Linked DNA regions of Luteipulveratus mongoliensis. The protein of the gene in region 1 interacts with the protein of each later gene in a pairwise test. Links are inferred from orthologs where the notes say so. Each region holds a gene or a part of one and is shown on either strand. Other genes may lie near its edges.

Region 1 (15,810 bases):
GGAGGGAATGGGCACCGCTTACGATTCGTTGAGGGCAGTACGCCCGCCTACAGACCTTTCAGACCCCGGAGGACGACTCGTGACCACAGCCACCGACGAGGTGCGCAACCTGATCATCATCGGTTCTGGTCCCGCGGGTTATACCGCCGCGGTCTATGCCGCGCGAGCCAACCTTGAGCCGCTGGTCTTCGAGGGCTCGGTGACCGCCGGCGGTGCACTGATGAACACCACGGATGTGGAGAACTTCCCCGGCTTCGCCGACGGCATCATGGGCCCGGACCTGATGGAGCAGATGCGCGCCCAGGCCGAGCGTTTCGGCGCCGAGCTGATCCGCGACGACGTGGAGTCAGTCGACCTGACGGGCCAGATCAAGACGGTCACCGACGGCGCCGGTACGACCCACCGGGCTCGCGCGGTCATCCTCGCCATGGGCTCGGCCTACCGCGAGCTCGGTCTGCCCGACGAGCAGCGCCTCTCCGGGCACGGCGTCTCCTGGTGTGCCACCTGCGATGGTGCGTTCTTCCGCGACCAGGACATTGCGGTCGTGGGTGGCGGTGACTCGGCCGTGGAGGAAGCCACCTTCCTGACCCGGTTCGCCAAGTCGGTCACGATGATCCACCGTCGTGACGAGCTGCGTGCTTCCAAGATCATGGCCGAGCGGGCGCAGACCAACGACAAGATCGAGTTCGCCTGGAACAGCGAGGTTTCCGCGATCCGCGGTGACGCCAAGGTCTCGGGCGTGACGCTGCGCGACACGGTGACCGGTGAGCAGCGCGAGCTGCCCGCGACGGGCGTGTTCGTGGCGATCGGGCACCTGCCGCGCAACGAGCTCATCACCGGCCAGGTCGAGCTGGACGACGAGGGCTACGTCCTGGTCGAGGGTCGTTCGACGCGCACCAACCTCGAGGGAGTCTTCGCGTGCGGAGACCTCGTCGACCACACCTACCGTCAGGCCATCACCGCCGCCGGCTCCGGCTGTGCTGCCAGCCTGGACGCCGAGCGTTTCCTCGCCACACTGGACCCCGCGTCCGAGCGTGAGCGTGGAGGCGCCGCCGAAGAGCCCGTTCCTGCCACCATCTGACCAACCCGAGAAAGGACCCCCATGGGTGCTACTAAGTCGACAACTGACGCGACCTTCGAGGCCGACGTCCTGAAGAACCCCAAGCCGGTCCTGGTGGACTTCTGGGCCGAGTGGTGCGGACCCTGCCGCGCCGTTGCGCCGATCCTCGAGGAGATCGCGGCGGAGCACGCCGACAAGATCGAGGTCATCAAGCTCAACACGGACGAGAACCCGGCCACGTCGGCGAAGTACGGCATCACGGGTATCCCGACGATGAACGTCTACGTCAACGGCGAGGTCGTCAAGACCCTGGTCGGCGCGCTGCCGAAGCCGAAGCTGGTGCGTGAGCTGGACCAGTTCATCGCCTGAGCGATCGTCTGACTGCCTCACGGCAACACGAAGGCCCCAACCTGATTCAGGTTGGGGCCTTCGTCATGCTTGTCAACGAAAGTGATTGGTACGTCTAGCGATTCGAGCGTTCGAGCGCGGAACCTGTCGCTGCGGGCTGACGGCCACAGCGACTCGCCAGGGCAACGCCTCTCGACATCACGGCCGCTGAAGACCGAGCTGCTCGACGATGCGGTCGAGGTCGTCCACGGAGGCGAACTCGACGGTCAGCTTGCCCTTGCGCTTGCCGAGCGCGATCGCGACACGCGTGTCCAGCCGGTCCGACAGCTTGGCGGCCAGGTCCTCAAGGTGCGGGTGGCGGGCGCCCATTCGAGGTGTCGACCGGCGAGGCTTCTCCTGGTCCCCACCGAGCGAGACGATCTCCTCGACGGTTCGCACCGAAAGGCCCTCAGCCACAATGCGCTGGGCGAGGCGCTCCATGGCCGCTGCGTCCGGAAGACCCAGCAATGCGCGCGCATGGCCAGCGGACAAGACGCCGGCGGCAACGCGGCGCTGGACCAGCGGCGGCAGCTTCATCAGACGCAAGGTGTTGGAGATCTGCGGCCGTGATCGGCCGATACGCCCTGCGAGCTGGTCGTGCGTGCAGCCGAAGTCCTCGAGCAGCTGCTGGTATGCGGCGGCCTCCTCGAGCGGGTTCAGCTGCGCTCGGTGCAGGTTCTCCAGGAGGGCGTCGCGCAGCAGATCATCATCCGTAGTGCTCCGGATGATGGCCGGCACGGTGGCCTTCCCAGCCCCCTTGCTGGCGCGCCACCGACGCTCTCCCATGATCAGCTCGTACGCACGGCCCTCGTCGTCCGCCTCGCGATCCGTGGCCGGCACCGGGCGTACGACGATCGGCTGCAGCACGCCGATCTCGGCGATGCTGTGGATGAGCTCGGCCATGTCGTCCTCATCGAAGACCTGCCGCGGCTGCTTCGGGTTCGGGCGAATGTCATCGACATCGATCTCAGCAAACTCGGCGCCGGGAACTGGGGCGAGGCCGCGCTGTTCGGACTCATCCTGAGCTGCTGCTGAAGGGGTGCTGCTCTCTTGCGCATCCGACGATGGATCGCTCTCGTCCGACGTGCTCGGACGAGCGGCATCGATCACGGCGGTGCTGGTAGCACCTGTAGAGGCGTCGTCTCCCGTGGAACCTTCGCCCACGCGCTCATTGAAGAAGACGTCACTGGGTCGCGCGGCTCCCGCAGGAGCACTCGGGATGAGCGCCCCTAGGCCGCGTCCGAGTCCCCGCCGTTTGTCGCTCACGCTTCCTCCAAGTCCTGTCGTGGAGCCATCCACGACGTCATACGTTGTGGGCGCTACCGCGCCCTGGTCAAGGTTACTTGCCGTGCAGACTGCTCTCGGGGAGGGCCTGCCGGATCGGCCCGTCCGTCCTCGTTCACAGACGTCGAGCGCTCGCTCTCCCGCTCAGAAGACCGACCTGCGTCAGCAAGTTGGGGACTCCCAGGACGTTCGTTTCCCGTGAAACATTCAGTCCTCGGTAGAGCGCTCAAGCGCCCAAGGAAGCGCCCCGCACCGCGAGCTCGGTCGCCGACTCTGCGTAGGAGAGCGCGCCGCTGCTCGCCGGGTCATACGTCATCACGGTCAGCCCGTGGCTCGGCGCCTCCGAGATGCGCACTGAGCGCGGCACTGTCGTCTTCAGGACCTGATCGGGGAAGTGCGTGCGAACCTCATCGGCGACCTGCGCAGACAGACGTGTACGGCCGTCGTACATGGTCAGCAAGATGGTGGTGATCTGCAGCGCCGGGTTCAAGTGCGCCTTGATCAGCTCGATGTTGGTGAGCAGCTGACTGAGCCCCTCCAGCGCGTAGTACTCGCACTGGATCGGGATGAAGACCTCCTGGGCGGCGACGAACGCGTTGACCGTCAGCAGACCAAGACTCGGCGGGCAGTCGATCAGCACGTAGTCGTACGTCCGCTCTCCGAGCTCCTTGAGATGAGCGGACAGGGCGCGGTTCAGGCGCTGCTCTCGTGCGACGAGGGAGACCAGCTCGATCTCCGCACCGGCCAGGTGGATCGTCGCTGGAGCACACCACAGTCCAGGGATGTCTGGGCACTCCTGGACGACCTCGCCCAACGGCTTGCCTTCGACCACCACGTCGTAGACCGACTCGACCTCGGCGTGGTGCTCGATCCCGAGTGCCGTGCTCGCATTGCCCTGCGGATCGATGTCGATCACGAGCACGCGTAGGCCGGCCTGCGCGAGGGCGGCGGCCACGTTGACGGTGGTCGTCGTCTTGCCGACCCCGCCCTTCTGGTTGGCCACGGTCATGACGCGTGTGTGCGCAGGCTTGGGAATCTCCGTCTGAGCGATGGCTTGCCGGCGACGTGCGTGCTCCTCCAGGGCGCGGGCGATCGGCGTCTCGTCGGAGCCCTCAAGGTCGATGGGTGCGCTGCTCGACGCGACGTTCGGAGCCTTTGGCCGCGTCGCCCTGGTAGCCACGATGCCCGCCGGGACGTCGGAGCTCGCGGCCGACCTTTCGTTGGTTTCACGGGAAACATGCGGCGCTGGGACCGCCGGTGCTGGCACAGGCGATGCCGGCGCGGTCGCGTGCCGCTCCTGGGCTCCGCCCTCCGGCGCGCTGGTCGCCGACCCGTTCGATGTGTCGCTGCTGCCAGTACTTCCCACCATGTGTGACTCCTCGTCAGCCAGTCGGAGCCAACCGACAGGTGCTGGTGATGCTTCGGCCTCGTGGCCCTGCCAACCCACCGGGGTCGTCGTCATTGTCTGCACCTACCGGCTCCGTTCAATCAGTCTTGCGTCGTCAACGACTCACAGCTGAGAGCTCCGTCGTTGTGCTCGCTTGGCGCGCTTCTTCTCGGCGCTGAGAGCTGGTCCGGAACCCACCGGCGTCCGAAGTCGTGGGGAGGTGCCGTCCACCCGGAGAGCCACGACGGTGGTCGGTGGATCGACCAAGCCTTCACCGTAGGTGGCGATGGCCGTCTCCGCGACCCGCAAGCGACGGAGAATGTCGGCGTCCTCGGTGACCTCCACCTGAGCGCGCTCCCCCTTGAGGGCAACCATCCTGCCTTGGGGGCGAAGCAGAGGCAGCGACAGACGTGCCAGCTCGCCCAGCCGGGCGACGGCGCGAGACGTCACAGCATCCACCGACAAGTCGTCCCACAGCTGTTCCGCCTTGCCTCGCCGAACGACCACGTTCGACAGGCCAATGTCTCGCGCCACATGCTCCAACCAGCGCGTCCGCCGTTCGAGGGGCTCCACCAGCGTCACCCGTAGGTCCGGGCGCGTGAGCGCGAGCACCATTCCCGGAAGCCCTGCGCCGGCCCCGACGTCCGCGACCGACGAGTCCTCGTCAAAGGCCGGATGGATGACCGCGCAGTTCAAGATGTGGCGGTCCCACAGCCGAGGGACCTCGCGTGGCCCGATCAGACCGTGGGAGACACCTGTACTGGCGAGGTGTGCGACGTACGCCTCAGCGAGCTCCAGCTGTGAGCCGAAGATCGCCGACGCACCAGACGGAGCCGGTGGCGGGGCCTGATCTGGCCCACGCGCGTCGTCCGGTTCCACGTGAAACGCTCAGCTCGCAGGCAGTACGACGACGTAGCGGCGCGGCTCTGCGCCCTCGGACTCCGAGGACAGACCTGCCGCGAGTACAGCGTCGTGCACCACCTTGCGCTCGAAGGCAGTCATGGGCTCGAGGGGCGCGCTCTCACCGGTCGTACGAACAGTCTCGACGACCGCCTCCGCCTGCTTCACCAGCTCGGCGCGACGATCAGCCCGGTAGCCGGCCACATCGAGCATCAGCCGGCTGCGATCGCCCGTCTCAGCCTGAACCGCCAGGCGCGTCAGCTCCTGCAGAGCATCCAGCACCTTGCCACCGTCGCCCACCAGGCGGCGAGGCACGCGGCCTTCGTCGCTGTCCACGATGGAAACCGCAGCGCGGTCTCCATCGATGTCGACATCGATGTCGCCATCGAGGTCGGCGATGTCGAGCAAGGTCTCCAGGAAGTCAGCGGCAACCTCGCCTTCGCGCTCCAACAGTGACTCGTCGCCGGACTCCTCATCGTCCTCGTCACCGTCATCGTCAGGCTCGCCGTCGCTGTCCGCCTGCGCATCCGCGCTGATCTCGTCGTCCTGCTCGTCGCGATCCTCGGCATCTGCGTCGGGCGCTACCTGCTCGATGCTCGCGATCGCATCCGAGGTCTCAGGCGTCGAGAGCCCGTCAGTCAACTCGTCAGCATCTGCGGCGACGTCGTGGGTGGGGGTGCTCTGGTCTTCAGTCATGGGGTTACTCCAGGAATCTCACACAGCAGGGTCAGGGGGGCGCGGGGCGCGAACTCAGCTCGCTCAGCGTTTGCGCTTGGGCGTGTTGCGCTTGGGCTGGACGCGCTGACCGCTGCCCTTGCCCGCTTCGACGCCAGACGCTGTGGCCCGACCTGGCGCGGCCACCGGCTTGTCGTCATCCGGCTCGTCATCGTCCTTCGATGAGGACAGGCCAGGGACCGTGAGCTTCTTGGTCTCCTTGCCCTTGGCGCGGTTGCGCTCCTCGAGGGCCTTCTCGGCCGCCGATCCGGGTGCTGGCATCCGGCGGATGACGTAGAACTGCTGACCCATCGACCACAGGTTGGTGACCAACCAGTAGATGAGCACGCCGATCGGGAAGTTCGGGCCGGTGATGAAGAAGATCAGCGGCATCAAGTACATGATGTATTTCTGCTGCTTGGCCATCGGGTTGTCCAAGGCGGCCTGCGGCATGTTCTTGGTCATCAGCTGGCGCTGCGTGGTGAACGTCGTAGCCGACATCAGGACGATCAGCACCATCGTGACGATCTTCGCCGAGAGGCCATCTGAGTTCAGGAACGTCGAGGACAACTGCGCGCCGAAGAGGGTCGAGCTCTCGGCCTGCTCGGCCAGGTTGCGGGTCAGCGGCCCAAGCGCTTCCTTCTCACCGTCGGCCATCTTGGGCAGACCGTGCAGCACGCGGAACAGCGCGAAGAAGAACGGGCTCTGCAGCAGGATCGGGAGGCAGGAGCCGAACGGGTTGGTGCCCGTCCGCTTGTAGAGCTCCATCGTCTCCTCGGTCATCTTCTGCCGAGACTCAGGGTCCTTCTTACCCTTGTACTTCTTCTGGATCTTCTGCATCTCCGGCTGGATGAGCTGCAACCGGCGCGACGACTTGATCTGCTTGACGAACAGCGGGATCAGCAGGATGCGCAGCACGATGACGAGTCCGACGATGGACAGGGCCCACGTCACACCGTTGTCGGAGGGCAGCCCCACGAAGGTGAACGCCTTGTGGAAGCCGACCATGATGGTCGCGACGAACCACTCGAGGGGGAAAAGGATGGTGTCGATCATTGAGATCCTCAGTGCGGGTGTGGCATGTGGGTGTCGCGATGCGGAACGTGGTCCACACCGCCGGGGTTCCAGGGGTTACAGCGCAGCAAGCGCCGGGCGGCCAGCCACGTGCCCTTGAACGGCCCGTAGCGCCGTAGCGCGGTCAGGGCGTAGGCAGAGCAGCTGGGGATGAAACGGCAGGACGGCGGAGTCAGCGGGGAGATGAAGCGCTGATAGAGCCGTACCAGCCAGACGAGTGGCAGCGCCGCGACGCTCGCCCGTTCGTGCGCAGTCGGTGCCGGGATGCTCACGACAGCCTCTTCAGCACGGAGCGCAGCAAGCGGTCCAGCTCGCCGCCCAGGTCGGCGGTGGTCGCGCCGGCACTGGCCGGCTGAGCGCGTACGACGAGGTCGACGTCCGTCGGCACCGCACCGAGACGCTCGCGAACCAGGTGCCGCAGGACGCGCTTGGTGCGGTTGCGCACGACCGAGCCCCCGACTGCCTTGGATACGACAAAACCGACACGCGGGAGCGGGTGCTCACCGGTGCCGGCTTTGTCGTTGAACGAGTCTGGGTGGCGAGCCGCGTGGACGACCAGCAGGTGGCCCCCGGCGCGAGCGGCGGAGAGCCGAGCGGAGTCGGTCCGACCACGCAGCACGGCGCGATAGTCAGTGGCCGTGCGCAGGCGATGTGCTGAGGGCAGCACAGTCATCCCTAGGTCAGCCACGACCGCGCGACCGGCGCGCGCTCAGGCCGACAGGCGAGCGCGGCCCTTGGTGCGGCGTGACGCCAGCACCGCACGGCCCGCGCGGGTACGCATGCGCAGACGGAAGCCGTGCTTCTTGGCACGACGACGGTTGTTGGGCTGGAAGGTGCGCTTGCTCACGGCGGTCTCCGGTCGGTCTACAGGCAGGGCCTGCGCTGTGGTCAGGATGACGCCCGCGATGGAGCGCCCGGTTGCGGCCAAGTCACGGCCGCTGTCGGAAGCCCACAGTCCACGGTTGACGCCACCGGTGAGGTGTCGACAGCAGTGCGCTCAGTGAGCATGCGAAAACGGCCATGACAGGCACGGTCGCCACCACGATACGGGCGTGGTGGAAGGCGGGTCAAACTGAGTACGTCCGCCCGAACCGCACCATTGAACGCGCGCCTACCGGACGTGGCCAGACGACACGCCGTGCATCGGCCGTTGAAAACCAAAAGATGGCCGTCACGGTGTTGCCCAGCGCCCTCGGAGTTGTTAGCGTCTGGCCTTCTGACCCGGCTCCACCTCTTCGTACACAGCCTGTGGATAAGCCTGTGGATTGCCTGCCTAGTCTAGGTTCGCTGGAGCAGCGGTAGCCACGACACAGCGGAGGGGAGCACGGTGACTGTAAGCGAGCATCAACCGGATCTTGCCCACGTCTGGCACTCCACAGTGCTAGCACTTGAGGAGACCGGCATCGCCGCTCGCGACCGTGCGTTTCTGCGGTTGACCCGTCTCGTCGGTCTGGTCGACCAGACCGCACTCCTCGCGGTGCCGTTCGATCACACCAAGGACATTCTCGAGACGACCCTGCGCGAGCCGGTGTCCGCCGCGCTGAGTCGACACCTCAACCGCGACGTACGCCTCGCCATCACCGTCGATCCGCAGCTGCGACAGACGGTCGACGGGAGCGCCGAGGCGCGCGAGGCCGGCATCGGTGAGGACGAGGTCGCCGAGACCGAGGCGGAGGAGCGTGCGACCCGCGACACCGTCGTACCCCTGCGGGCGTCAGTCCCGATGACGACGACTCGGCCGGTCGAGCCGGTCACCGATGCGCGACTCAACCCGAAGTACACGTTCGACACGTTCGTCATCGGTGCCAGCAACCGGTTCGCCCACGCCGCGGCGTTCGCGGTGGCCGAGGCGCCCGCGAAGTCGTACAACCCGCTGTTCGTCTACGGCGACTCCGGGCTGGGCAAGACGCACCTGCTGCACGCGATCGGTCACTACGTGCGCAACCTCTACCCGAGCATGCGCGTGCGCTACGTGAACTCCGAGGAGTTCACCAACGACTTCATCAACTCGATCCGCGACGACAAGGCGAGCAGCTTTCAGAAGCGCTACCGAGACGACGTCGACGTCCTCCTCATCGACGACGTGCAGTTCCTGCAGGGCAAGGACGGCACGCAGGAGGAGTTCTTCCACACCTTCAACGCGCTGCACGATGGTGAGAAGCAGATCGTCCTCACCAGCGACCAGCCGCCCAAGAAACTGAGCGGGTTCGCCGACCGGATGCGGTCGCGGTTCGAGTGGGGTCTGCAGACCGACGTCACGCCGCCCGACCTGGAGACCCGCATCGCCATCCTGCGCAAGAAGGCGATCGCCGAGCGGATGAACGTGCCCGACGACGTGCTGGAGCTCATCGCCAGCAAGTTCTCCACCAACATCCGCGAGCTCGAGGGTGCGTTGATTCGCGTCATGGCGTTCGCCTCACTGTCGCAGCAGCCGGTCGATCAGCAGGTCGCCGGCTACGTGCTGAAGGACCTGGTCCCGAGCGCCAGCACCGGCCAGATCACGGCCACCCTGATCATGACCAAGACGGCCGAGTACTTCCATGTGTCGGTCGAGGAGCTCTGCGGTTCGTCGCGATCACGCACGCTGGTGACCGCGCGACAGATCGCGATGTATCTGTGCCGTGAGCTCACCGAGCTGTCGCTGCCCAAGATCGGTCAGCAGTTCGGCGGCCGGGACCACACCACGGTCATGCACGCCGACCGCAAGATCCGGCAGCTGATCGGTGAGCGCCGGCCGATCTACGATCAGATCACCGAGCTCACCAGCCAGATCACCCGCGCTGCCGCGGGCTGAGTGCCGTCGACGCCGCGAGCGTCAGCCGAACAGGCGGGCCACGGCGTCGCGCGCCAGCAGGAAACCGACGATGCCGATGATCCAGCTCGTCGTCTCGCGGCTCGAGCGCTCCATCCAGGCACCGAACCTGCGCAGTACCGGCTCGATCAGCTGGCGTGCTCCGAGCCGGACGACCAGGAGTACCAGCGCCGGCAGGATCATCACCACGCAGTAGAGCAGTAGCGCGCCGACGTGCATGGGAACGGCGAGATCCGCCTTCGCCAGGATCCCGATGGCTCCCAGGTAGGGCAGCATCGTCGCGACCTCCAGGCCGGCCGCAGCCAGGGCCAGCGTCACCAGGCCGCGGTACCCGCGCTCCGCACCGTCCGCCGTCTCCACGCCCATCGCCTGGTCCCGCCAGCGGGTGAGGCGGCCGCCTCCCGCCTGCTGAGGGCGACTCTTGCGGACCATCCAGAACGAATAGGCGAACAGCGCGACGCCAAGCACGAGCTGCACGGCGAATGCGGTCTTGCTCTCCAGGAATCCGTCGAGGTCGTCGACGAACGCCGCCACCCCGGCGGAGAGCAACAGCCCGACCACGGCGTAGAAGGCGGCCACGGTCCCGAGGAAGACCACCACCCGGGCCGGCCGGAGGCGTCCGGGCGCGAGCATCAGCCAGATCGGGATGAGCAGCGTGCCGAACGACGTGGAGTCGATCAGCGCCAGGACAGCGAGGGTGCCAAGGAGAGCGGGGGTCACACCCTCAGCCTGTCGCCTCGGTACCGGGGTCCACAGCGGCCACAAGACCATCAATCTCAGCTGCACCCCCCACCTTGGGCGTACGTCCTTCGTCGCGGCGCGATTGACCCTCGCCTTGAACGTGAGGCCCGACCCGTTGTCCACAGGCTGTGGGGAAGCCTGGGGATGACCATGGGGATAAGCCTGTGGAAAACAATGACCCTCGCGTTCGACCCCGAACCCACGACGGGACGCGGTGCGCCCGCGAAGCCCTCGATCGCGGTGCTGATGACCGCAGCCCGTGCCGTATAAGCCCGCAAAACCAAGGTGTGCGACGGTTATCCACAGCCTGGGGATAGACCTGTGGGCAAGTCACAGCACGCCATTCACGCCACCTACGCCACAGAAGTCACACCTGTTTCGCCGCCGGCACGAGCTGTTTCGATCCCCACACCCTGCGCACAACCTGTGGATCAACAGTCGAATCAGTGGGGACGACGCGTGGACCGGCCGACTTATCCCCAGGTCGAGCAAGTTATCCACACCCTGTCTCCACGCCCTGTGCACAGCCCAGATCACCGAGATGGCGGTCCGTACGGCTGTTGTCCACAGAATCCACAGGTGCGATCACCACTACTACCCTTATCGACCAGCTGACGCCCCGCCCCGCGTACCTGGGGATGACGTGGACAGTGAGCCATTCGTTCGTCACTCATCCAGACCAGGAACGTGCGCCCCAGATGTTGGATTGCCACCAAAGACCCGACTAGGGTCGGCTCGCACCCGGCGTACGCGTGGGTGTCCTCTCTCGCTCCATCACACGACCGACGTCGGTGACCGGAGCGGAGCCAGACGACGAAGGATCGCCGCGCGGTCACCGCACCGTGGCGCGACAGGCAAGGGACGGTGGACGTGAAGCTCCGGGTCGATCGCGACGTGCTGGCCGAAGCAGTGACGTGGGCGGTACGAGGTCTGTCCCCGCGTCCGCCGGTGCCAGTCCTGGCGGGGGTGCTGCTGGAAGCCACGCCCGAGGGCCTGGTCCTGAGCGCCTTCGACTACGAGGTCTCAGCCAGGGTCACGGTGGATGCGCAGGTCGATGAGCCGGGCACGGTGCTCGTGCTGGGTCGCCTGCTCGCCGACATCTCCCGGAGCCTGCCGAGCAAGCCGGTCGAGATCGCGACCGACGGATCCAAGGTGCAGGTGACCTGCGGCTCAAGCCGCTTCAGCCTCCAGCAGATGCCGACGGACGACTACCCGACCCTGCCGTCCTCGCCCGACTCCACGGGCAGCATCAACGGCGATGTCTTCACCCAGGCGGTCGGTCAGGTCTCGATCGCGGCCGACCGTGGTGACACCTTGCCGATCCTCACGGGCGTCCGGGTCGAGATCGAGGGCGAGAAGATCACCCTCCTGGCGACTGACCGCTACCGGCTGGCGATGCGCGAGCTGAGCTGGAACCCGAGCGTGACCGATGCCAGCCACGTTGCACTGATCCCGGCCCGCACGCTGTCGGAGACGGCCAAGGCCCTCGGCGCCTCCGGGTCGGTCGACATCGCACTTGGCACGGCCGCCGGTGGCGACGGCCTGGTCGGCTTCGAGGCCGGTCAGCGGCGGGCGACCACCCGCCTGCTCGACGGTGAGTACCCCAAGGTCACCTCGATCTTCCCCACCAGCGTCGACTCGGTCTCCGTCATCGAGACCGCGGCGCTGACCGAGGCGGTCAAGCGTGTCTCCCTCGTGGCCGAGCGCAACACCCCGATCCGGCTGCGCTTCTCCGAGGGCCAGGTCGCGATCGAGGCCGGCACCGGTGACGACGCGCAGGCGAGCGAGGCGGTCGAGGCGACGCTGACCGGTCCAGAGCTGGAGATCGCGTTCAACCCCCAGTTCCTGCTCGACGGGCTGGGCGCGCTCGGTACGTCGTACGCCCGCCTGTCGTTCACCCAGCCGAGCCGTCCGGCCGTCCTGAGCGGGCAGGCCGAGGCGGACGGCGATGCGGACGAGAGCTATCGCTACGTCCTGATGCCTGTCCGTTTCGCCAGCTGACCACGCCACTCGGCTCGGTCAGCCGGCCCGTACAACTCCTGATGGTGGGGAGTCTTCGCGACCGCTCGCAGCGGGCGTAGCGTTCCACCAGGGCACCACCCGTTTCCGCAGAGCGCGAAGGAGCATTTCGATGCAGCTGGGTCTGATCGGTCTGGGCAAGATGGGCGGCAACATGCGCGAGCGCATCCGTCGCGCCGACCACGAGGTCATCGGCTTCGACCGCAACCCTGAGGTCAGCGACGTTGCTGACCTGAAGGAGCTGGTCAGCAAGCTCAAGGCACCGCGCACCGTCTGGGTCATGGTGCCTGCGGGCGACCCGACGCGCGAGACCATCAAAGAGCTCAGCGGCCTGCTGTCCGAGGGCGACATGGTCATCGACGGTGGCAACAGCAAGTTCACCGATGACCAGGCCAACGCCGAGCTGCTCAAGGACAAGGGCATCGGCTACGTCGACTGCGGTGTGTCTGGCGGCGTCTGGGGCCTGGACAACGGCTACGGCCTGATGTGTGGCGGCGACGCCGAGCACGTCGAGCGCGCGATGCCGATCTTCGACGCGCTGCGACCCGAAGGTCCGCGCGAGGAGGGCTTCGTCCACGCCGGCAAGGTCGGCGCCGGCCACTACGCGAAGATGGTCCACAACGGCATCGAGTACGGCCTGATGCACGCCTACGCCGAGGGTTTCGAGCTGCTCGAGGCCAAGGACATCGTCGAGGACGTCGAAGGCTGCTTCAAGGCTTGGACCCGTGGCACCGTCGTCCGCTCCTGGCTGCTGGACCTCCTGGTCAAGTCCCTCGAGGAGACGCCTCACCTCGAGGGCATCAGCGAGTACTCCACCGACTCCGGCGAGGGTCGCTGGACCCTGGAGGAAGGCATCAACCTCGCGGTCCCGATGCCGGTGCTGGCGGCCGCACTGTTCGCCCGCTTCAGCTCACGGCAGGAGAACTCCCCGCAGATGCGGGCCGTCGCCGCGCTGCGTGGACAGTTCGGCGGCCACGAGGTGATGAAGTTCGGCGAGGAGCCTTGGCGAGCGGCCAAGGAGGGGCACAGCGAGGTCAGCCCTGCTGCTCAGCCGAAGCAGGACGACAGGCCCAAGCCTGGCGCGAAGGCCAGCGAGCACTGAGCCACTAGCGCGGGGACGGGTCGGCCCGTGCGCCGAAGGTGACCTTCCGGCGTACGGATCAACGCCCTTGTCCGATGCTCCGCGAGATGGCGCGAGGGAGGAACGGATGTATCTGCGGCACCTGTCGCTGGTCGACTACCGCTCCTACCCGGTTGCCGAGGTCGAGCTCGAGCCAGGCATCACGACGTTCGTCGGCCTCAACGGACAGGGCAAGACCAACCTGGTCGAGGCGGCCGGATACCTCGCCAGTCTGTCCTCCCATCGGGTCGCGCAGGACGCGCCGCTGGTCCGAGCCGGCGCCGAGCAGGCGATCATCCGGGCGGTCGTCGTGCGCGACGGCCGTGAACAGATCGTGGAGCTGGAGATCAATCCCGGTCGCGCCAACCGTGCTCGCCTCGGCAGAGCGGCACTGACCCGCCCGCGCGACATCCTCGGCGCGCTGCGCACCGTGCTCTTCGCCCCTGAGGACCTGGCACTCGTCAAAGGTGACCCGTCCGAGCGGCGACGGTTCCTCGACGAGCTCCTCGTTGCGCGGCAGCCTCGCTGGGCCGGCGCCCGGGCCGACTACGACAAGATCCTCAAGCAGCGCAACGCGCTGCTCAAGTCCTCGATGCCATTGCTGCGCAAAGGTGCTCGTCGCCCCCGCCGTGATGAGAGCCAGCCCGAGGACGAGGCGCGGGCATCCGCTCTTCACACCCTCGATGTCTGGAACACCCATCTCGCCCAGGTCGGCTCATCGCTGCTCTACGCGCGGCTGCGGCTGCTGCATGACCTGTCCCCTTACCTGGCCAAGGCGTACGACGAGGTGAGCGCGGGGCGCGGAGCCGCGCAGGCGTCGTACCGCTCATCCGTGCACGAAGAGGTGGCCTCGGTGATCGCGGCCGGGGAGGTGCCTGAGCAGGCCGATCTCCAGCAGGCCATGCACGACACCTTCGCGCAGGTCCGCAGCCAGGAGGTCGAGCGCGGCGTCACCCTCGTCGGCCCGCATCGCGATGACCTGGTCCTGCAGCTGGGCGATCTGCCGGCCAAGGGGTACGCCAGCCACGGGGAGTCCTGGTCGTTCGCGCTGGGGCTGCGGCTGGCCGCGTTCCAGCTGCTGCGCACTGACCTCGGGACGGATCCCGTCCTGGTGCTGGACGACGTGTTCGCCGAGCTTGATGCCGGCCGGCGCGCCCGGCTCGCGGCCATGGTGGAGGACGCCGAGCAGGTGCTGGTGACCGCTGCGGTCGCGGACGATGTCCCTGATGCGCTGACCGGTCGGACCTTCCACGTGACGCTCGGGGAGGTTTCACGTGAACCCGCCTGAGGACGCGCCGGCCGCCCGTCAGCTGGGCCCGCAGCCCGTCTCAGAAAACCCGGCCGACGACACCGTCGACGCAGCGGCAGCTGCGCTGGCCCGGGTGCGTAGGGCTGCCCGTGATCGTGGGCTGCGACCCGGCTCCCCCGCGATCCGACGTCGGAAGGCCGGCGACCGGGGACGGTGGTCGGCTCGCGAGGACCGCGCCGGCCGCGATCCCCAGGCTCTCGGCGATCAGGTCGACCGGCTCATGCGCGACCGTGACTGGCGGGTCGACGTCGCGGCTGGAGCCGTCATGGGCCGTTGGGAGGAGATCGTCGGTGCGGACGTCGCACAGCACACCGCGCCCGTCACGTTCCAGGACAGCGTGCTGACGGTGCGCGCCGAGTCCACGGCTTGGGCGACTCAGCTGCGGCTGCTCAGCTCGACCATCCTGGGCCGGATGGAGCAGGCGGTCGGCGCCGATGTCGTGGTCGAGCTCCGCGTGGTCGGACCTTCGGCTCCGTCGTGGTCCCGCGGTCTACGCAAGGTGCACGGCGGCAAAGGCCCGCGTGACACGTACGGCTGAGGGACGTACAGAGAACTTGTCCCTTGCTTTGATGTGCTTGTTCGGGCCGATCCACGTACGGTGACACGTCGGGGATTCAAGGACCGAGACCCGCCCGACCAGGAGAGTGACAGGCACGTGAGCGGACCGGACCGCCCTGACGACAAGGACCGTCGAGTCCTCGACGCGTTCTTCCCCGATCCCGACGCGACGGAGACCGACGTCCACCGCGTCGCCCGTATCCCGGGTGCACCGCAACAGCCTGCCGAGCCTGGCGGCTATGCCAAGCCACCGCGCGGCGGTGCCGACTCGGTGACGCCGCCCGAGGAGGACGAGGTCATCGAGGACCCGACCGACCCCTACCTCACCCAGCCGCGGCAGACGGATCGGCCGGACGGTCAGCCGGACGGCGGCCAGACGCAGACCGCGCCGACGTACCACGAGGACGGTGGGTCGACCGAGACCGCCCAGACCTACAGCGCTACT
Region 2 (15,623 bases), 4.7 Mb from region 1 along the record:
GGAGGTCGCCCGAAATCTCACAGCGAGGTAGCGGATGCCGCTCTTCTGGAGGAGAGGACGCCACAACGCGATCAGGCGCTGGCGAAGTGCTTCTGTCGCGGCGCCCGGATCGGTCGGCAGCACGAGGGGTTCTCGGAGCGGATGGTCCCGAGCGGTGGTGTCGGCGACCTTGCCCGTCGGTGCGTTCGGGGTGAGCGGGCTGTGCCCGGCCGTGTCGCACCCGGTCCCCACCACGGTCAGGAGCAGGGCGAGCAGGGCGAGCAGGAGTGCGGCATGCGTACGACGTCCTCCTGTACGGAGGAGCCGGAAGGTCAGGGCGTTCAATGGAGGTGCCCTCCTGTCGGTGCGCGATCGTGCTCGGGATCGTGGGTGGTGCTCGTCGGTCCGACGTAGGGGCTCCCACCGACCTCGCTCTGCCGCGAGCCGGCGAGGAGGTCGTGGGCGGCGAGCTCACCTCGGTGGCCCGACACGATGTCGGCGATGGCGTACAGCGACTCGGAGCCCGGGTCGTAGTAACGCGAGTGATCGCCCACCTGCCAGGGGAGTCCCGCGTCACGGTGCACGTTCTCGGCCTTGAACCTGGTGGCCCCGAATCCCTCCTCCGCAGGGTCTGTGCCGAGCAGCTGGTAGTCGGTCGTCACGACATCGCGGCTCGCCGACCCGACGAAGAGCTGGTCTCTGTTCAGGTGGAGGTCGGACACGGAGTCGGCGTCGCCGCCCACGCCTGGGCTGCCGATGAGCACCACCTGGTCGACATGGTCGGCCAGTCCTTCGGACTGCAGAGCGAGGGTGGTCGTCGTGCTGCCGTAGGAGTGGCCGACGACCGTCACGTTGGGGTCGTGGTGATTGGTCACGGTCAGCGCGGCGACGTCCCTCGTCAGCAGCCGGGCGCCCGCTCGGGCCTTGGCCTCCGACGCGACGTTGGTGAGCTCCGGCGCGTCGTACCCCTGCCACGCGATGACCGCGGTCGGCGCCGACGGGCCGGCCTTGTTGGCCTCCGCCCAGAGGTTGTACGCGTCCCCACCGACCTGGCTCACCTTGCTGCCGCGTGACTCCAGACCTGGCACGGCGTACGCGACGTTTGCGGCCGAGTCCGGGTCGCCGTACGCGATGGCCACGCGCCCCTCGTTCTCGTACCTGCCTGAGTCGTACGCGAGCAGGATCGGACGCATTCCGCCCTGAGGTTGGGTGGTCGCCTGGGTCGACAGCGCGGTCTTGAACCGGTTGAGGCGACCACGGACTCCCTCATCGACCATCAGCGTGATCGGTCCGTCGTAGTAGCCGATCGCCTTCAGCTGCCAGGTCGGCAGCCGCTCAGCCTCGGCTGCGCTCGCGGGCGGCTTGAGGCCGTGCTCGCGGAAGAGCTGTGCGCCGGCAGCCAGGTCGCGCTCGAGCATGATCCGGTTGGCGCCGTGGCGGTCGGCCGATGGGACGCCGTTGAGGTTGCCGTAGTAGTGCGGGTTCGATCGGAGCAGCGCCGATCGTTGGTCGGGTCTCAGGGCGGTCCACCACGCGTTGACTCGTTGGGGCTGTGGCGGCGCACCGGCCGGCGGCGACAGGACACTCGGATCGAAACCACCGAGCTCGGCGAGGTGCAGCAGCGTCGCGATCGGCAGCTCAAGGGGGAGCAGGCCGCCGGTCGGGAGCTCAGTGCCGAGAAGGACCGGAGCGAGCGGGTCGAGGACCGACCCCAGCACACCCCGACCATGAGACTCGGCCCGGTCGTACGCCCACGCGGCGTAGCGCAGACCCCGCGCGATGAGCTGCATCCGCAGGCCGACGCTGCCGAGGCCGCGCGGCCCGAACGCCACAGTGGCGGTCTGCTCGCCCACTCGCCACGCTGTCGCTGGAGCGACCAGGGCACTTCGCCGCGGGAGGTCACCGGTGACGCGCAGGACATCGCGGTACAGGTCTCGCGCGGACCCGCCCGCACGGTCGAGCACGTGGGCGGCGGCGCGCATGTCGGACGACTCGGAGTGCCGTGACCCGTTGGTCGTCGGCGCGGTCATGCGGCCGTGTCCGTCGCGCCGGCGAGCACCAGCGCGGTGCAGGCCGTGATGATGCTGGTCCGTACGTCGTCGCCGGACCAGCCGTGTGCGCGGACCAGACCGCCCCGGTCAACGCCCATCGCGAGCCATCCGGAAGGCGACAGGTGGGCGTGGCAGTAGACCCGCATCTGTGCCGCCATGGTCGACGTGACAACGACCGTCACCAGCCCGTCGACGCCGAACGCGGCCTCTCGCAACCAGTCCGGCAGGGCCGGGAGGTCAGCGAGGTCGAGCGCGATGGTCATCGCCTCCGGATCGCCCTCGCGAACCAGCGCGGCGAGCAGGGGTACGTCCTCCGCGCGGACCGCGGGCGCGCTCTCGTGGTCTCGGTGACTGTCCTCGAACTGGCGGGCCGGCGCGGGCACCATCGCCCAGAGCGCGTCGATCAGGTCAGCCAACGGCCCTTCCTCGACGGCCGCGGTCGGGCAACCGGAATCCGTCGAGGTCGCGTGCTCGGCCGCGAGCACGAACGAGTCGCCGAGCACCACCACGCGGCAGGTCACCCGAGTGATGCCGTCCTGGGCGAGCAGGTGCAGGACGAGGTCGGCTTCCTCGATGCGAGCAAGAACCTCCGCCTGACCACGCGACCGCCACATCACGGCACGCCCAGGACGTCGCGCACGGACAAGACACCGGGCAGCACCGGTGCTCGGAGCAGCGCCTCCTTGGCCGTGTGCTCATGGCGCTCGACCGCACGGGCGTGCGCGTCGAGCCGGTCCTTGAGCTCGTCCAGCTCGTCCGCGCAGTGGCCGAGCTCCCGGGCGCGCTCCGAGAGGCGTTGTCGGTAGCGCTGCGCACTGGCGCCCTGCCAGTGGACATGATCGGCGCTCGCGGCGGCGCGTCGAGCACGGCGAGCGTCATCGGCCATCCGGCCGACGGCTCGTGAGGCGGTGCGGATCTGCTGGGAGTCGTCCATAGCGCCCAGGATCCTGCCGCCCGCTTCACGTGGCAGCAGCGCTCAGATCGGTTGTGGACAAACGGGACTCGGGGGTCGGGGGTGTGTCTATCCGACGACGTTGCAGAGGTTGAGCTCTGCGCCATGATCGAGGGCGAGGTGGCGAGTTCCGTCCGCGTCGAAAGTCACCAGGTGATGGCCGGTCAGCCGGTAGAAGCCCTGACTGAGTCCGTCGCTCCCGGCCGGGAAGCCCATGCCGACGGGACCGTTCATCTCGTAGCTCTCCATGGTTCCGTCCGCGCGGTAGAGCACGGTCGCGTGACCGCTGAGGTTCTGGTGACTGGATGCGCCGGTGCTCAGGTTGGTCACCCGGACGATGAGCGGCCCGACGTACTTCTCCTGGCGCGGCTTGCCGTTGTCCCACCGCTGGAGCACCTTGACGCGGATGTCCTGGATCACTGGCTCGGACTTCAGGTCGAACGTTCCGCAGTAGCGCGCGGCGGGCAGTGTGAGCGCACTCTCGACGTAGGGCGCCCACCTCTCGTGCACGTCGTGCCAACCTGCCGCACTGGCGGGCCCGACGCCGAGGCCCGCTCCCATAAGCGTGGCCGCGAGGGTTGCCTTCACGATGACTGAACGCATGATGGTGTCCTAACCGTTTGTCAGCAATAACTGGTTATGTCACTCAAGCGGTTAGCATCAGACGCGTCAAGGGAGGTGCGTGTGGCGACGTGGTGGATCACGGTGGGCGATCGCGTCCTGCCCAAGCAGATCGGTGGCCATCCGGCGCTCGAGCTGTGCAACACCCGCTCGGGCTGGGGCGAGCCGTACGACGACCGCCAGAACTACCTGCGCGACCTGACCTACCTCGTGACGCTCGGTGAGCTCAACGGCCTGCTCTCGCACGATCGTGCAAACACGTTGATCCGCAAGGCATCTCGCGAACCCCAAGCGGCGTCGGACGTACTCGCCAGCACCGTCTCGCTCCGGGCTGATCTGTACGACGCACTCACCGGCCGATCAACGTCGGCGGGTTTCCGGCGGGTCGCCGATGCCATCGCCGAAGCCCGTTCCCGGCAGGAGCTGGTCTCCGACTCTGACGGGCCGCACTGGGTGTTCAAGGGTCGCCCCAGCCTCAAGGAGTCGCTGGACTGCTTCCTTGTCGCGGCATCCGATCTGCTGACAGGACAACGCTTCTCGCAGATCGAAGGCTGTCCAGGGTCGGATTGCGGATGGCTCTTCCTCAACGGCTCTGGCCGCCGCCGCTGGTGCCAGATGGCGGTGTGCGGCAACAGAGCCAAGCAGGCGGCGTACGCGGACCGGTCCCGGCAGGCACAGCCATGAACGACGCGCCAGCCCGGCCGGCGTTCGTGCTGCATGACCACCGGAAGCCGCAGCCGCACTTCGACCTACGCCTGGAGGAGGGCGGCGTGTTGCGCTCCTGGGCAGTGCCTCGGGGGCTGCCGACGTCGCCGAAGCACAACCGCCTCGCTGTTGCCGTGCCGGACCATGACCTCGATCATCTGGATTACACCGACGAGCACAAGTCCATCGCCGACACCGGCTGGTGGGAAGAGCACGACCGCAACGAGCGGCGAATCGTGTTCACCCTCCACGGGATTCGCGACAACCGACGCTACGCCCTGATCAAGACGGACAAGGACTGGCTGCTCCACCTGACGAAGGATCAACCAGCCACTTGACTCTCGGGCGGCCCGAGAGTCCACGCTGGTCCTATGGACGAGCTGATGACGATCGGGCGCTTCGCGCGCATCAGTGGCTTGTCGGTCCACACGTTGCGGCACTACGACGACGTCGGCCTGCTGACGCCTGCTCAAGTTGACCCGGAGTCCGGGTATCGCCGTTACAGCCGCGATCAAGTTCGTCTTGCCCGGTTGATCCAGTCACTCAGATGGATCGACCTGCCGATAGATCGGATCCGGAACGTGATCCAGGGGCCGGCAGACCCGGCGTCGCAAGAGATCTTCGCGCGGCACCGAGACCAGCTCGAGCGCACCAGGCGGCGGCTCGACGCGCAGGTCAGAGACGTTAACCAAATCCTGAGGAGAGGACTCATCATGTCGACGACCACGACCGGCGTCAGACCAGTTCAGCTCAAGATCACCGTCGATGACTTGGACTCGTCAATCGCCTTCTACCAGAAGGCCTTTGACCTGAGCTACGACGTGACTCGCAGGACCTCCGACACGGAGTTCTCGTCGTTTCTGTTCGGCGAGTATGGCCAGGAGGGCTTCTTCCTTCTCCATCTACTGGTCAAGGATGGCGAAGACACCGACGCGCCGCGGGGGCCTTCGACGTTCGGCCTGATGGTTGATGATCTCGACGACTCTCACAGCCGGGCCCTATCCGCGGGCGGGCGCGAGGCTGTTCCACCTCGCGATCCGGAAGGTATGCCGCGATCGTCGGCCGTGACGGATCCGAGTGGCAACTGGATCTGGCTGTACCAAGCCTGATGCTGACCTTGGGTCCTGGGAGACGCGCGCTGGAGCGCGCGCCTGCCAGGACCCAAGGCGAGCAAGCGGAGCTAGGCGTCGGCGCCCACCGGATCCTTGCCACGTCGTACGGCTGCGAGCAGCATGTTGGCGACGTCGACGACCTCGACCTCCTCGCGGGCCTCACCATCGGCCTGTTTGGCAGTCAGCCCGTCGGTCATCATCACGCGGCAGAACGGGCAGCCGATCGCGATGCGGTCAGCGCCGGTCGCGACGGCCTCGTCGGTGCGGTTGAGGTTGATGCGCGAGCCGAGCTTCTCCTCCATCCACATGCGGGCACCGCCGGCGCCGCAGCAGAACGACTTCTCGCCGGAACGCTCCATCTCCTTGAGCTCCACACCGGGCAGCGCGCCGATGAGCTCGCGCGGCGGGGCGTACACACCGTTGTGGCGCCCGAGGTAGCACGGGTCGTGGTAGGTCACGGACTCCGCGGTCGAGGCCGCGCCCGAGGTGTCGGCTTCGTCGGGACGGGCCACCGGCACGAGCTTCTTCTCGCGCACGAGGCGGTTGAGCAGCTGCGTGTGGTGCACGACCTCGTACTCGCCGCCAACCTGCGGGTACTCGTTCTTGATGGTGTTGAAGCAGTGCGCACAGGTGACGACGATCTTCTTGACCTTGGCGTCGTTGAGCGTCTCGACGTTGCCCGCAGCCAGCGTCTGGAACAGCATCTCGTTGCCGGCGCGACGGGCCGGGTCGCCGGTGCAGGTCTCGCCGTCGCCCAGCACGGCGAAGTCGACGCCGGCCGTGTTGAGCAGCTCGGCCACGGCACGCGTGGTCTTCTTGGCGCGGTCCTCGTACGCTCCCGCGCACCCCACCCAGAACAACCACTCGACGTCCTCGGCCGACTCGATATCGGACCCGATGACCTTGACCTCGAACGGCAGGTCCTTGGCCCAGTCGAGCCGGGCGCGTGCCGACATACCCCACGGATTCTGTTTGTTCTCAAGGTTTTTGAACAGGCCACCCAGCTCAGACGGGAAGGCCGACTCGATCAGCACCTGGTAGCGACGCATGTCGACGATGTGGTCGACGTGCTCGATGTCCACGGGGCACTGCTCCACGCACGCGCCACAGGTCGTACAGGACCACAGCACGTCCTGGTCGATGACCGCATCAGGCCCATGCGGGTTGTACGCAGTCAGCGGCGCGCTCAGGTCGTACGACGTGTCGCCGATCAGCGCTGTCGTCACCGCTGCCGGCTCCTCGCTCGGCGCACTGCCCGCTGCGACGGCCTTGAGGTAGGGCGCCTTGGCGTTGGCGTTCTCGCGCAAGGTCATCATCAGCAGCTTGGGCGACAGCGGCTTCTCGGTGTTCCAGGCAGGGCACTGCGACTGGCAGCGCCCGCACTCGGTGCAGGTGGAGAAGTCGAGCAGACCCTTCCAGGTGAAGTCCTCGACCTTGCCGACGCCGAGCTTGACGTCGTCGGACTCCTCGTCGCCCATGAGCTCGTCGAGGTTCTCGAAGTCGATCGGCTTGCCGGCGAGCTGCATCGGCTTGAGCGGACCGAGGGCCGTACGACCGTCGGCGTTGCGCTTGAACCAGATGTTGAAGAACGCCAGGAAGCGGTGCCAGGCGACGCCCATCGTGACGTTGAGCGAGATGGTGATCATCCACGCGAAGGAGATCAGGATCTTGATCGCGGCGACGACCACGATCATCTGCTCGATCGAGTGCTCGGACATCTTGGCGAACAGCTCGCCGAGCGGGAACGAGAGCGGGAAGTGCAGCGCGTTCGCGTCGTGCTCGCCGGTCACCTTGTAGAGGCCGTACTCAAGCGCGCGCAGCGAGAAGATGCAGATCGTGACGGTGAGGATCGTCAGCTCGACGTAGTACGCCTGCCAGAACGTCGAGCCGAAGAAGCGCGAGTACCGGCCCTGCGGGCTGGGATTGCGGCCCGGGTGGTTCTTACGGCGGACCAGCATCAGCGTGATGATGCCGAAGAAGCCCAGGACCGCGAAGACGTCGACGATCCACTCGTACGGCGGGAAGTGGCTGATCAGCGGCAGCATGAACGAGGGCTTGAAGACCTGCCCAATGGCGTTGACCAGGGTCAGCACGAGCAGCCCGAACGACAGCATCGTGAACCAGTGGGCCACCGCGACGACGGGCAGTCGTGACATCCGGGTGTGGCCCAAGAACTCGCGGATCAAGGTCCACGTGCGGGCGCCCGGGTTGTTCGTACGGCTCTCCGGCTGGCCGAGTCGGTACGTCGCCATCATCGTGCGGATCGCGCGAGCGAACAGCGCAATGGCGACCAGAGTGACCGGCATCGTGATCACCGCAGCGATGATCTGAAGTGCTGACATGGCGAGCAGTCTAATCATTTGTTACTCACTGGTAACCGGTAAGGCTGACCTGGCCTGCTCAGGCGGTGACCGCCTGGTGGGCGGCGGTTGCGCTATCAATAACTGCCTGTTGGAATAGGCATAACTAGCCCGCGCACTGTTCGGTGATGCTGCGGGCCGTGAGCGAACTCCAACGAAGGCGGTAGCAGTGCCCATCCTCGACGACGTCACCCAGGCCATCGGCAACACACCTCTGGTCCGTATCAACCGGATCATCGAGTCCGACGCGATCGTTACGGCCAAGCTGGAGTTCAGCAACCCGGCCGCCTCCGTGAAGGACCGCATCGGCGCCGCGATCATCAAGGCTGCCGAGGACGCTGGTGAGCTCAAGCCGGGCGGCACGATCGTCGAGGCCACGTCGGGCAACACCGGCATCGCGCTCGCGATGGTTGGCGCGGCCAAGGGCTACAAGGTCGTCCTGGCCATGCCCGAGACGATGTCCAAGGAGCGCCGCGCCCTGCTCAAGGCGTACGGCGCCGAGCTCGTCCTGACCGAAGGTGCCCTGGGTATGAAGGGCGCGGTCGACAAGTCCAACGAGATCGTCGCGGAGCGCGACGGTGCCATCCTGGCGCGTCAGTTCGCCAACGAGGCCAACCCCGAGATCCACCGGCAGACCACCGCCGAGGAGATCTGGAAGGACACCGACGGCGAGGTCGACATCCTCGTGTCAGGCATCGGCACCGGTGGCACGATCACCGGCGTCGGCCAGGTCCTCAAGGGTCGCAAGCCCGGTGTGCAGATCATTGCGGTCGAGCCGGAGGAGTCGGCCATCCTCAACGGCGGCGCCCCTGGTCCGCACAAGATCCAGGGCCTCGGCGCCAACTTCGTGCCCGAGATCCTCGACCGCGAGATCTACGACGAGGTCATCGACGTCAACGCCGCCACCTCCGTGGAGTGGGCCCGCAAGGCCGCCACTCAGGAGGGTCTGCTCGTCGGCATCTCATCGGGTGCCGCCCTCGCTGCTGCGGACCAGGTCGCCCGCCGCCCCGAGAACGCTGGCAAGACCATCGTCGTGATCATCCCGTCGTTCGGCGAGCGCTACCTGTCCACGATCCTGTTCGAGGGCCTGGTTGACTAACGGCATGGGTGCCGACGTGCTGCTGACCGGCGGGGTCCCGCGCAAGAAGGTGACCCAGTCGGTCCGCCGCGCGGTCGAGTCGGTGCGCGCCGATATCGATGCCGCGATCGAGCGCGATCCGGCGGTCGACTCACGTCTGGAGATGGCGCTCGCCTCACCGGGTCTGCACGCGATCTGGTCACACCGGTTGGCCCACCGCATGTGGACCAAGGGTGGCCGCTGGCGCCTGCCCGCGCGGATGCTGTCACAGACGGCGCGGGCCGTGACCGGGGTGGAGATCCACCCCGGCGCGCAGATCGGCAAGCGCTTCTTCATCGACCACGGGATGGGTGTCGTGATCGGTGAGACGGCCGAGGTGGGCGATGACGTCCTGCTCTACCACGGCGTCACGCTCGGTGGCCGCTCGCTGGCGCGCGTGAAGCGCCACCCGACCGTCGGCGACGGTGTCACCATCGGCGCCGGCGCGCGCATCCTCGGGCCCGTACGCGTGGGGGACCGTGCGCAGGTCGGCGCCAACGCCGTGGTCGTCAAGGACGTACCGCCGCAGGCCGTGGCCACCGGGATCCCGGCCAAGGTGCGCTTCCCCGAACCCACCTACGACCCCTTCGCCGATCCAGCCCTGCTGATCTGACGCTCACCGATCGACCGGTCCATGGGCCGTCCCCCGGCTAAGAGACTGCGTCTCCCGAATCTGACCCCCTTGTAAGTGCGTCAGATTCAGGAGACGCAGTCTCTTAGGTGCTGCGCGGCGTGAGGTCGCGGCGGACGTACGGCATGCGAAAGGCCCGCACCCTGGTCGGGGTGCGGGCCTTTGGCGTGGGTGGCGGTCAGCCCTTGGCGGCAGCCTTCAGCTTGCTGCCGGCGGTGACCTTTGCGGCCTTGGAGGCAGCGATCTGGATCTCCTCGCCGGTCTGCGGGTTGCGACCGGTGCGCGCAGCGCGGTCGACGACCTCAATGGTGAGCAGGCCGGGGAGCTGGATCTTCTCGCCGCGGCCAACGGCCTCGAGGATGACATCGTTGAGGCCCGTGATCACGGTGTTGGCGTCCTTGACGCTGACGCCCGTGCGCTGAGCGATGGTGCTGGCGAGGTCAGTGCGGTTCATTGAAAGGTCCTGTCCTGTGGTTGAACGGTGAGCCACTCCTGGCCCGGGTTTGAAACTACGGCAGTTCGTCGCAGATTGCGCGTTGGCACGCGGCGAAATTCCCCGTCGTGTCGCGGATCTTCGCGCGCCTGGCTGCGGACACAGTACGCCGACGGGGGTCGATCAGGGGAGCGGGTCGCTCTCGGGACCCTCGCCGGTGGTGTCGGTCCGCCGGTGGGCGCCGACCGCGGGGTCGCTCTGGGGGTCGTCCTTGCTGGTCACCTTGTGTGCCGCCTTCTGCGCGGCGGAGGTGGCCGACTGGGCGGCCGAAGTGGCTGCGGAGGTGACCGCAGGCGCCTTCGCCTTGACCTGCTCGGCCACGTCGCCGACCTTGCTCTGGACCGAAGGGTTCTCCCAGACCTTGTTGGCCTGTGACTTGAGCTGTTCGTACCGCTGCTTGCCTGCGCGTGCGCCCAGGACGTAACCGGCGCCGAGGCCGATCAGAAATGACAGCTTGCCCATCGTTGGTCTCCTTTCGACTGCGCTCGACCCTAACAACGCCAGGCGGTGCGGCTGGTGACGGCGAGGAGTGGCTGGTCGGCGTGTCTCCCCGCCGCGTCTAGGATGGTCTGGCTTGCCCACCCGTGGGCAGGGGAGGGCTCGCATAGTGGCCTAGTGCGGCGGTCTTGAAAACCGCTAAGTCGGTTACCCCGGCTTCGTGGGTTCGAATCCCACGCCCTCCGCCAGAAGATCGACGTTAGAACCCTCGTCAGACCGCATGGTCTGGCGGGGGTTCTTTGCGTCCTGGCGGGTGGGTTGGTCGTCGGTGCCGTTGGGCGCCAGGACGGCCTGTGTGACGTTCTGGGCGCCGTTTGGATGGGATGGCGGGGTGTGTGCGTTCGAGGCGCTGGCGGCGTCCGTCGTGCCAGTTGGGGTCGCACCGCGTGAGGCATCATCATCTGGCCTGGGATTGCCGTCTGAGCTGTCGTACTCATCGCTCGAGGTGTCATCACCGAGCCGGGTGACCGTCTCAACAACGTCTGTCGTGTCACCCTCGATCAGGTCCTCGTAGGCGCCGACGCGGATCCGCTCGTAGACGGCGTGGTTGAGCAGTCTGCGTGCTTCGGGTGGGCACTGTTCGTAGAACTGACCAGCGCTGGCGAGCAGGCTGAGTACGAGGTCGAGCCGGATCGTCAGGCGGTCGAGATCCTGGGTCAGGCTGCCCAGTCGTCCTTGGGCAGCCACTAGCTGCCCGGCCAGGTCGGCTTGCCTAACTTGGAAGTCTTCGAGGGTGACGGCTTCAGCCAGGTAGGCGTCGAGGAGCCGTTGCTTGGTGGTCGTCAGGCGCGCCACATCTTTCTCGGCGGCTTTCAGGTTACGACTTTGGCTGGAGCGGCTGGCGAGCAATTGCTGGTCGGCTTCGGCTTTAATATGTTGCGCTTCCATGGGGCTGAGTGTTTCTCGGTACCACAGATCGACGACTGCGTCTTCGACTTTCTCGGCGGAAAGGTAGGGCAAGTCGCAGATGGTGCCGGGTGTGCCGGTGGCTTTGGTGCCCGCTGGAATCAGGCGCTTCTTGGCGCGGCCGAGGCAGAAAAAGTACGCGTACTGCCCACCTTGCCCACGGTTAATCGAGTAACCCAGGCGGGACAAGCATCTGGCGCACACGATCGAGCCTTTCAGGTAATGGTCCCGCCGCCAGGAACGATCACCGGCCACCTTTCGCCCGGCGAGGAGTTCTTGGACGCGCGCGAACGTGGCGTCGTCAACCAGGGGCTCGTGGTTGCCGGGATAGACCACTCCCCGGTGCACTACTTTCCCGGTGTAATAGGGGTTCGACAGCAGTCGGTGCAGCGAGGCTCGGGCCAGCGGTTTGCCAATGGCGCGGCTATCTCGGGTGGTGAGGCCACGAGCCGCCAGTTCAACGGTCAGTTGCGACAGCGACAGCTCGCCACCAGCGTACTGCTCGAACGCCCACGAGATATGAGGTGCACGTACTGGATCCGGGATGACCGTCTTGACTTCACGCGAGACGCCGTCGTCGCCGGTGATCCGTGTGGTGGAGTTGATATACCCGGTTGGTGCATAGCCGATCGTGCCACCGCGCTTGGCTTTCTCAGCGATGCCCTTCTTGGCCTCAGAACTGAGGTTACGCGAATAAAATTCTGCCATCGTGGCCATGATGCCGTGCAGCAACATACCGGCTGGGGTTTCGTCGATCTGCTCAGAGACCGACACCAGTTGCGCACCAGCCTGCCGGATGGCCAGCAGCAACGCGACGTCGTCGGCACGGTCACGTGCCAACCGGTCGAGTTTGTGCACGATGACGAACGCGACGGGCGGCTGACTCTTATCCGCCAGTCGAGCGAGCAGGTCTTGTAGCCCGTCTCGATCTGCTGAACGGGCCGATGCGCCGGCGTCTATGTATTCCCCAGCAACTGACGCTCCCAGTTCCGACGCTTTGCGCGTACAGGCCTCCCGCTGTGCGGGCAGCGAATACCCTTCTGCCTCACCCCCACGGTGCGCCTGGCGCGAGGTGCTCACCCGCAAATACAACAACGCCAAGAGGCCGCTCGCTGACGAGAGGCTTTCCGGTGCCGAATTGGAGGGGGTGGGACGGTCCATGTATCCATTTTACCAGGAAACCGCGACCGTTAAGGAAATTGTTTTTGCGTATGACGACTGCTCAGGTAGACGTAAACCTATTGAGATAGTGCGGCTATTTCGGCGTTCGGGAATTGTCGATCCCTCGATGCCAAGGGCTACGCGGTTTGTGAGCCGGATGACATAGCGAATGGCGCTTGGCTTGGTTGAGTCATGTCCACATGCTCGGTGCCGTCATTGTCCCGCAACGCGCTAGCATCGCGGGCTACGCGAACGGAGTCAGTGCGCGTCGAGACTGTCGACTTGCTCGCCGATCTCTGCCAGAGTGTCTGCGGGCGGCGCAAGGGGTGCCGCCATGAGGGGAGACTCAAAGCATGATGCGTAACAAAATTGCCGGGGTGGGGCTCGCATTCGCAGCGGTGATCGTGACGGGGACAGGCGGCGCTGAGGCCGTGGCGCAGGATGGACCAAGCGCGCCGGCTGCGGTCGCGACGCATGACGGCGTGGTGGAGAGGACTTACGCAGACGGCACTCGACAGGTGACCGACACCAAGAGTGACGGTTCGATGGTGGACACGATCACGCTTACGGACGGGTCGCAGTCGATCCTCGAGGTGTCGGCACCGATGGAGGTTAGTGACCCCAAGCTGGCAGCTAGCGGGTGGAAGGAGCGTCGCTGGAAGACCCAGCGGCACATCGGGAGCTGGTGGAACGGCCCCTACTGGTACTTCAACACCTACGGCTCGTGGCGGTACAATGGAAGCCAGATGATCTCGGGGGACAAGCGCTGCGGCGAGAACGGGGGCGTCGGGTACTCGCTGGAGAACTACGCGTGCTACCGCGAGCGTCAGAGGAACAACTCGATGGACACCGTCGACAAGACATCGGTCAGCGTTTTGGTTCACGGGTCGCCAGTGAAGACAAACAAATGGTCGCGGACGCGTTCTTGGGTGTCTGGAAGCATCCAGAGGTTCTACGACGGCGCCAACGGCAACATCTAGATCAATGTCCTAGGAGGACAAGATGGCAGCACAGGTTGAGTCGAGCAACCGTGGGTGGTGGCTCTCGGCACTTGGCCTCGGGGTGGCCATGTTGGTCACTCTGCTAGTCGGTGGGATTCTCCCATTCATCGGAGGACCGCTGGTTGCGGCGATCTTCATCTGGGGACCACTGCGAGCAGCACCGATCAGGTCGAGGATTGCCGTCGGCGCGGTCGGCCTGCTCGTGCTCCTCATTCATATACGCCTCTACCGCTAGGCAAGAAGCCCCTGGCACGTGCCGTGCCAGGCTTCTCTGCGTCTGGATGAAACCGGGAGCTTCTGAGGTTAGTCAGATGAGATAAGTTCGGAAGATCTGGGGTTCGGTAAGACGAACAAAAGACTCCCAACGCCGAGAGTGGCGTTGGGAGTCTTTTGTGTGCGCTGGAGGATATCCACAGTACCGCATCAAAGAAGATCCGCAGGTTTGACAATGCACGCAGCGCCGCCGCTTTGCTATAATTTAAGCAAGCATGAACTACAGGCGTTTGAACATAAAGAGAGAACTGAAGGGTTTCGCGCTCTGTGCGCTGGCGCTACTTTTGGCGCTGTTGATCGTAGTCGCCATCTGGGTCGCCTTTCACCACACATCTATCCCGAACTGTATGGGTGATGGATTATGCGAAACCACCAACACGCTGGGTGGCGATATCTATTGGGGAATGGCGGTCTCACTTGTTTTCCTGTTTACAGTGCATGCCTGGACGGCCGCATGGCTGGGTGCCGCCCTGGTCGTACACATAGCACTGCGCCTAACGCATCATCTCCGACACGCTAGGCGCAGCACCACTTGATCTTTGACTAGCCGACCGTGGTCGGCGGAGCGATGTCGGTCACCCCTTCATCTGGCTGGCCGTTCGAAGTTGGCGCGTCGGTATGATCGCGCTCCTTGTTCAATTCGTTTCCACAACGAGTCCCTAGCCAGTTGTCGAACGTCCCACGCCAACTTTCCAGGTCATACGTCGTGCCAGTCGCCCAAACGTTCTTACCTGGCACAAGTGCCAGATGCTGGTGACACTCCAACTGGTCGTAGATCGAGTCCGCGAGCGTGCCATACAAGCCGCTCACGCAGTTTTGGATGGCATGCCACTCATCAATAGTGGCGGCTGTTGGATCTGAGGCGGTTCTGGCTTCCCAGGTCGGCCAGGCGATGATCTTGAAATCGCCATTGCTCCAACGCTCGACGGAAATATCTGAGAAGTACTTCGACGGGCCGCAGTAAGGAACCCAGCCGGAGCCACTAGCTGACGGTGTCGCACTCGCCCCTCCACCACACCGAGGCACGTTTGGTGTCCAGTCGTCCGACCCTGTATCTATGTGGGCATTGGGGAGGTAGCTGCCGTCCGACAGCTGCTCCCAAATCGTGCTTGTCGATGCCCCGTTGCTGACTGACTCACCGGTTGTCTCGCAGGCGATCTGGACGGATGTGCCATCTGAGACTGCCGCTCCCGCAGCGGGTGCCCCCATGCTGGGCGCCGTCCGAGGGAAGATCCCGATGTTGGTCCACGCCACCGGGTAGACCACGTCGGCGTGTGCTGGACCACCGAGTGCCGCTAGGTACATGGTGCTAACAAGCGCAAGCACAATGCCGCGCAGAGCGAGTTTGCGTGTTGATTGGTTCATGACCGCACTCCTTTTTGGTTGTGCGGTCGTCCGCCGACTCCGGGAGTGGACCCAGCGAACGACCACCATGCAGACGCTCATCGGCCGGACTCCCCGTTGCACCGGGACTTCGGAATCGTGGTCGGTGAGGCATGACAAGGATGACACGGCCAGAACTCACGCGGCAAGAGGTCACGGAGGTACCAATCAGCCCCCCTGGTGCAACAGGAGGGCTGAGGCGTGGCACGAGGGCCACAGCGCATCAGGGCCAACAGCGCGGTCCTGAGCATCTACATGTTGGCCGCTCTGAGAGCGGACATCAGCAGCGTACCGGAACGCATGCGGCTGTGACAGCCTTGACAGGAGCGGACGTCGCGTCGGTGACAAGTTCAGTCCATGCTCTACGGCTACGACGTAGC

What was found.
Region 2: the proteins of dnaA (region 1) and VV02_RS24645 interact in binary tests that used the Escherichia coli proteins (3 or more experiments, as listed by UniProt). The link is inferred for Luteipulveratus mongoliensis from one-to-one orthologs.

The regions. Positions count from the first base shown.
Region 1 is NZ_CP011112.1:500,434-516,243, reverse strand. The notes cover bases 7,373-10,366. They hold dnaA (chromosomal replication initiator protein DnaA), read left to right. Parts: upstream 7,373-8,133; coding sequence 8,134-9,600; downstream 9,601-10,366. Other genes in these bases: VV02_RS02375 (GAP family protein), read right to left, coding at 9,622-10,338; rpmH (50S ribosomal protein L34), read right to left, coding at 7,516-7,653; rnpA (ribonuclease P protein component), read right to left, coding at 7,373-7,479. Outside these bases: trxB (thioredoxin-disulfide reductase), read left to right, coding at 80-1,081; trxA (thioredoxin), read left to right, coding at 1,103-1,429; VV02_RS02420 (ParB/RepB/Spo0J family partition protein), read right to left, coding at 1,607-2,713; VV02_RS02415 (ParA family protein), read right to left, coding at 2,958-3,854; 16S rRNA (guanine(527)-N(7))-methyltransferase RsmG, read right to left, coding at 4,242-4,997; VV02_RS02405 (Jag family protein), read right to left, coding at 5,007-5,714; membrane protein insertase YidC, read right to left, coding at 5,778-6,788; membrane protein insertion efficiency factor YidD, read right to left, coding at 6,797-7,078; more of rnpA, read right to left, coding at 7,075-7,372; dnaN (DNA polymerase III subunit beta), read left to right, coding at 11,230-12,360; gnd (phosphogluconate dehydrogenase (NAD(+)-dependent, decarboxylating)), read left to right, coding at 12,485-13,480; DNA replication/repair protein RecF, read left to right, coding at 13,587-14,786; VV02_RS02355 (DciA family protein), read left to right, coding at 14,773-15,345; VV02_RS02350 (hypothetical protein), read left to right, coding at 15,463-15,810. UniProt on the Escherichia coli protein: Plays an essential in the initiation and regulation of chromosomal replication. Binds in an ATP-dependent fashion to the origin of replication (oriC) to initiate formation of the DNA replication initiation complex once per cell cycle.
Region 2 is NZ_CP011112.1:5,169,489-5,185,111, reverse strand. The notes cover bases 8,345-11,151. They hold VV02_RS24645 (HU family DNA-binding protein), read right to left. Parts: upstream 9,983-11,151; coding sequence 9,707-9,982; downstream 8,345-9,706. Other genes in these bases: VV02_RS26210 (recombinase family protein), read right to left, coding at 10,667-11,151; VV02_RS24640 (YtxH domain-containing protein), read right to left, coding at 10,145-10,483; epsC (serine O-acetyltransferase EpsC), read left to right, coding at 8,884-9,510; cysK (cysteine synthase A), read left to right, coding at 8,345-8,879. Outside these bases: VV02_RS24700 (hypothetical protein), read right to left, coding at 1-324; VV02_RS24695 (alpha/beta hydrolase), read right to left, coding at 321-2,009; VV02_RS24690 (hypothetical protein), read right to left, coding at 2,006-2,644; VV02_RS24685 (hypothetical protein), read right to left, coding at 2,644-2,964; VV02_RS24680 (hypothetical protein), read right to left, coding at 3,052-3,585; VV02_RS24675 (CGNR zinc finger domain-containing protein), read left to right, coding at 3,667-4,287; VV02_RS24670 (DNA polymerase ligase N-terminal domain-containing protein), read left to right, coding at 4,284-4,646; VV02_RS24665 (MerR family transcriptional regulator), read left to right, coding at 4,680-5,417; VV02_RS24660 ((Fe-S)-binding protein), read right to left, coding at 5,489-7,762; more of cysK, read left to right, coding at 7,950-8,344; more of VV02_RS26210, read right to left, coding at 11,152-12,586; VV02_RS24625 (hypothetical protein), read left to right, coding at 12,940-13,566; VV02_RS26595 (DUF2599 domain-containing protein), read right to left, coding at 14,404-15,225.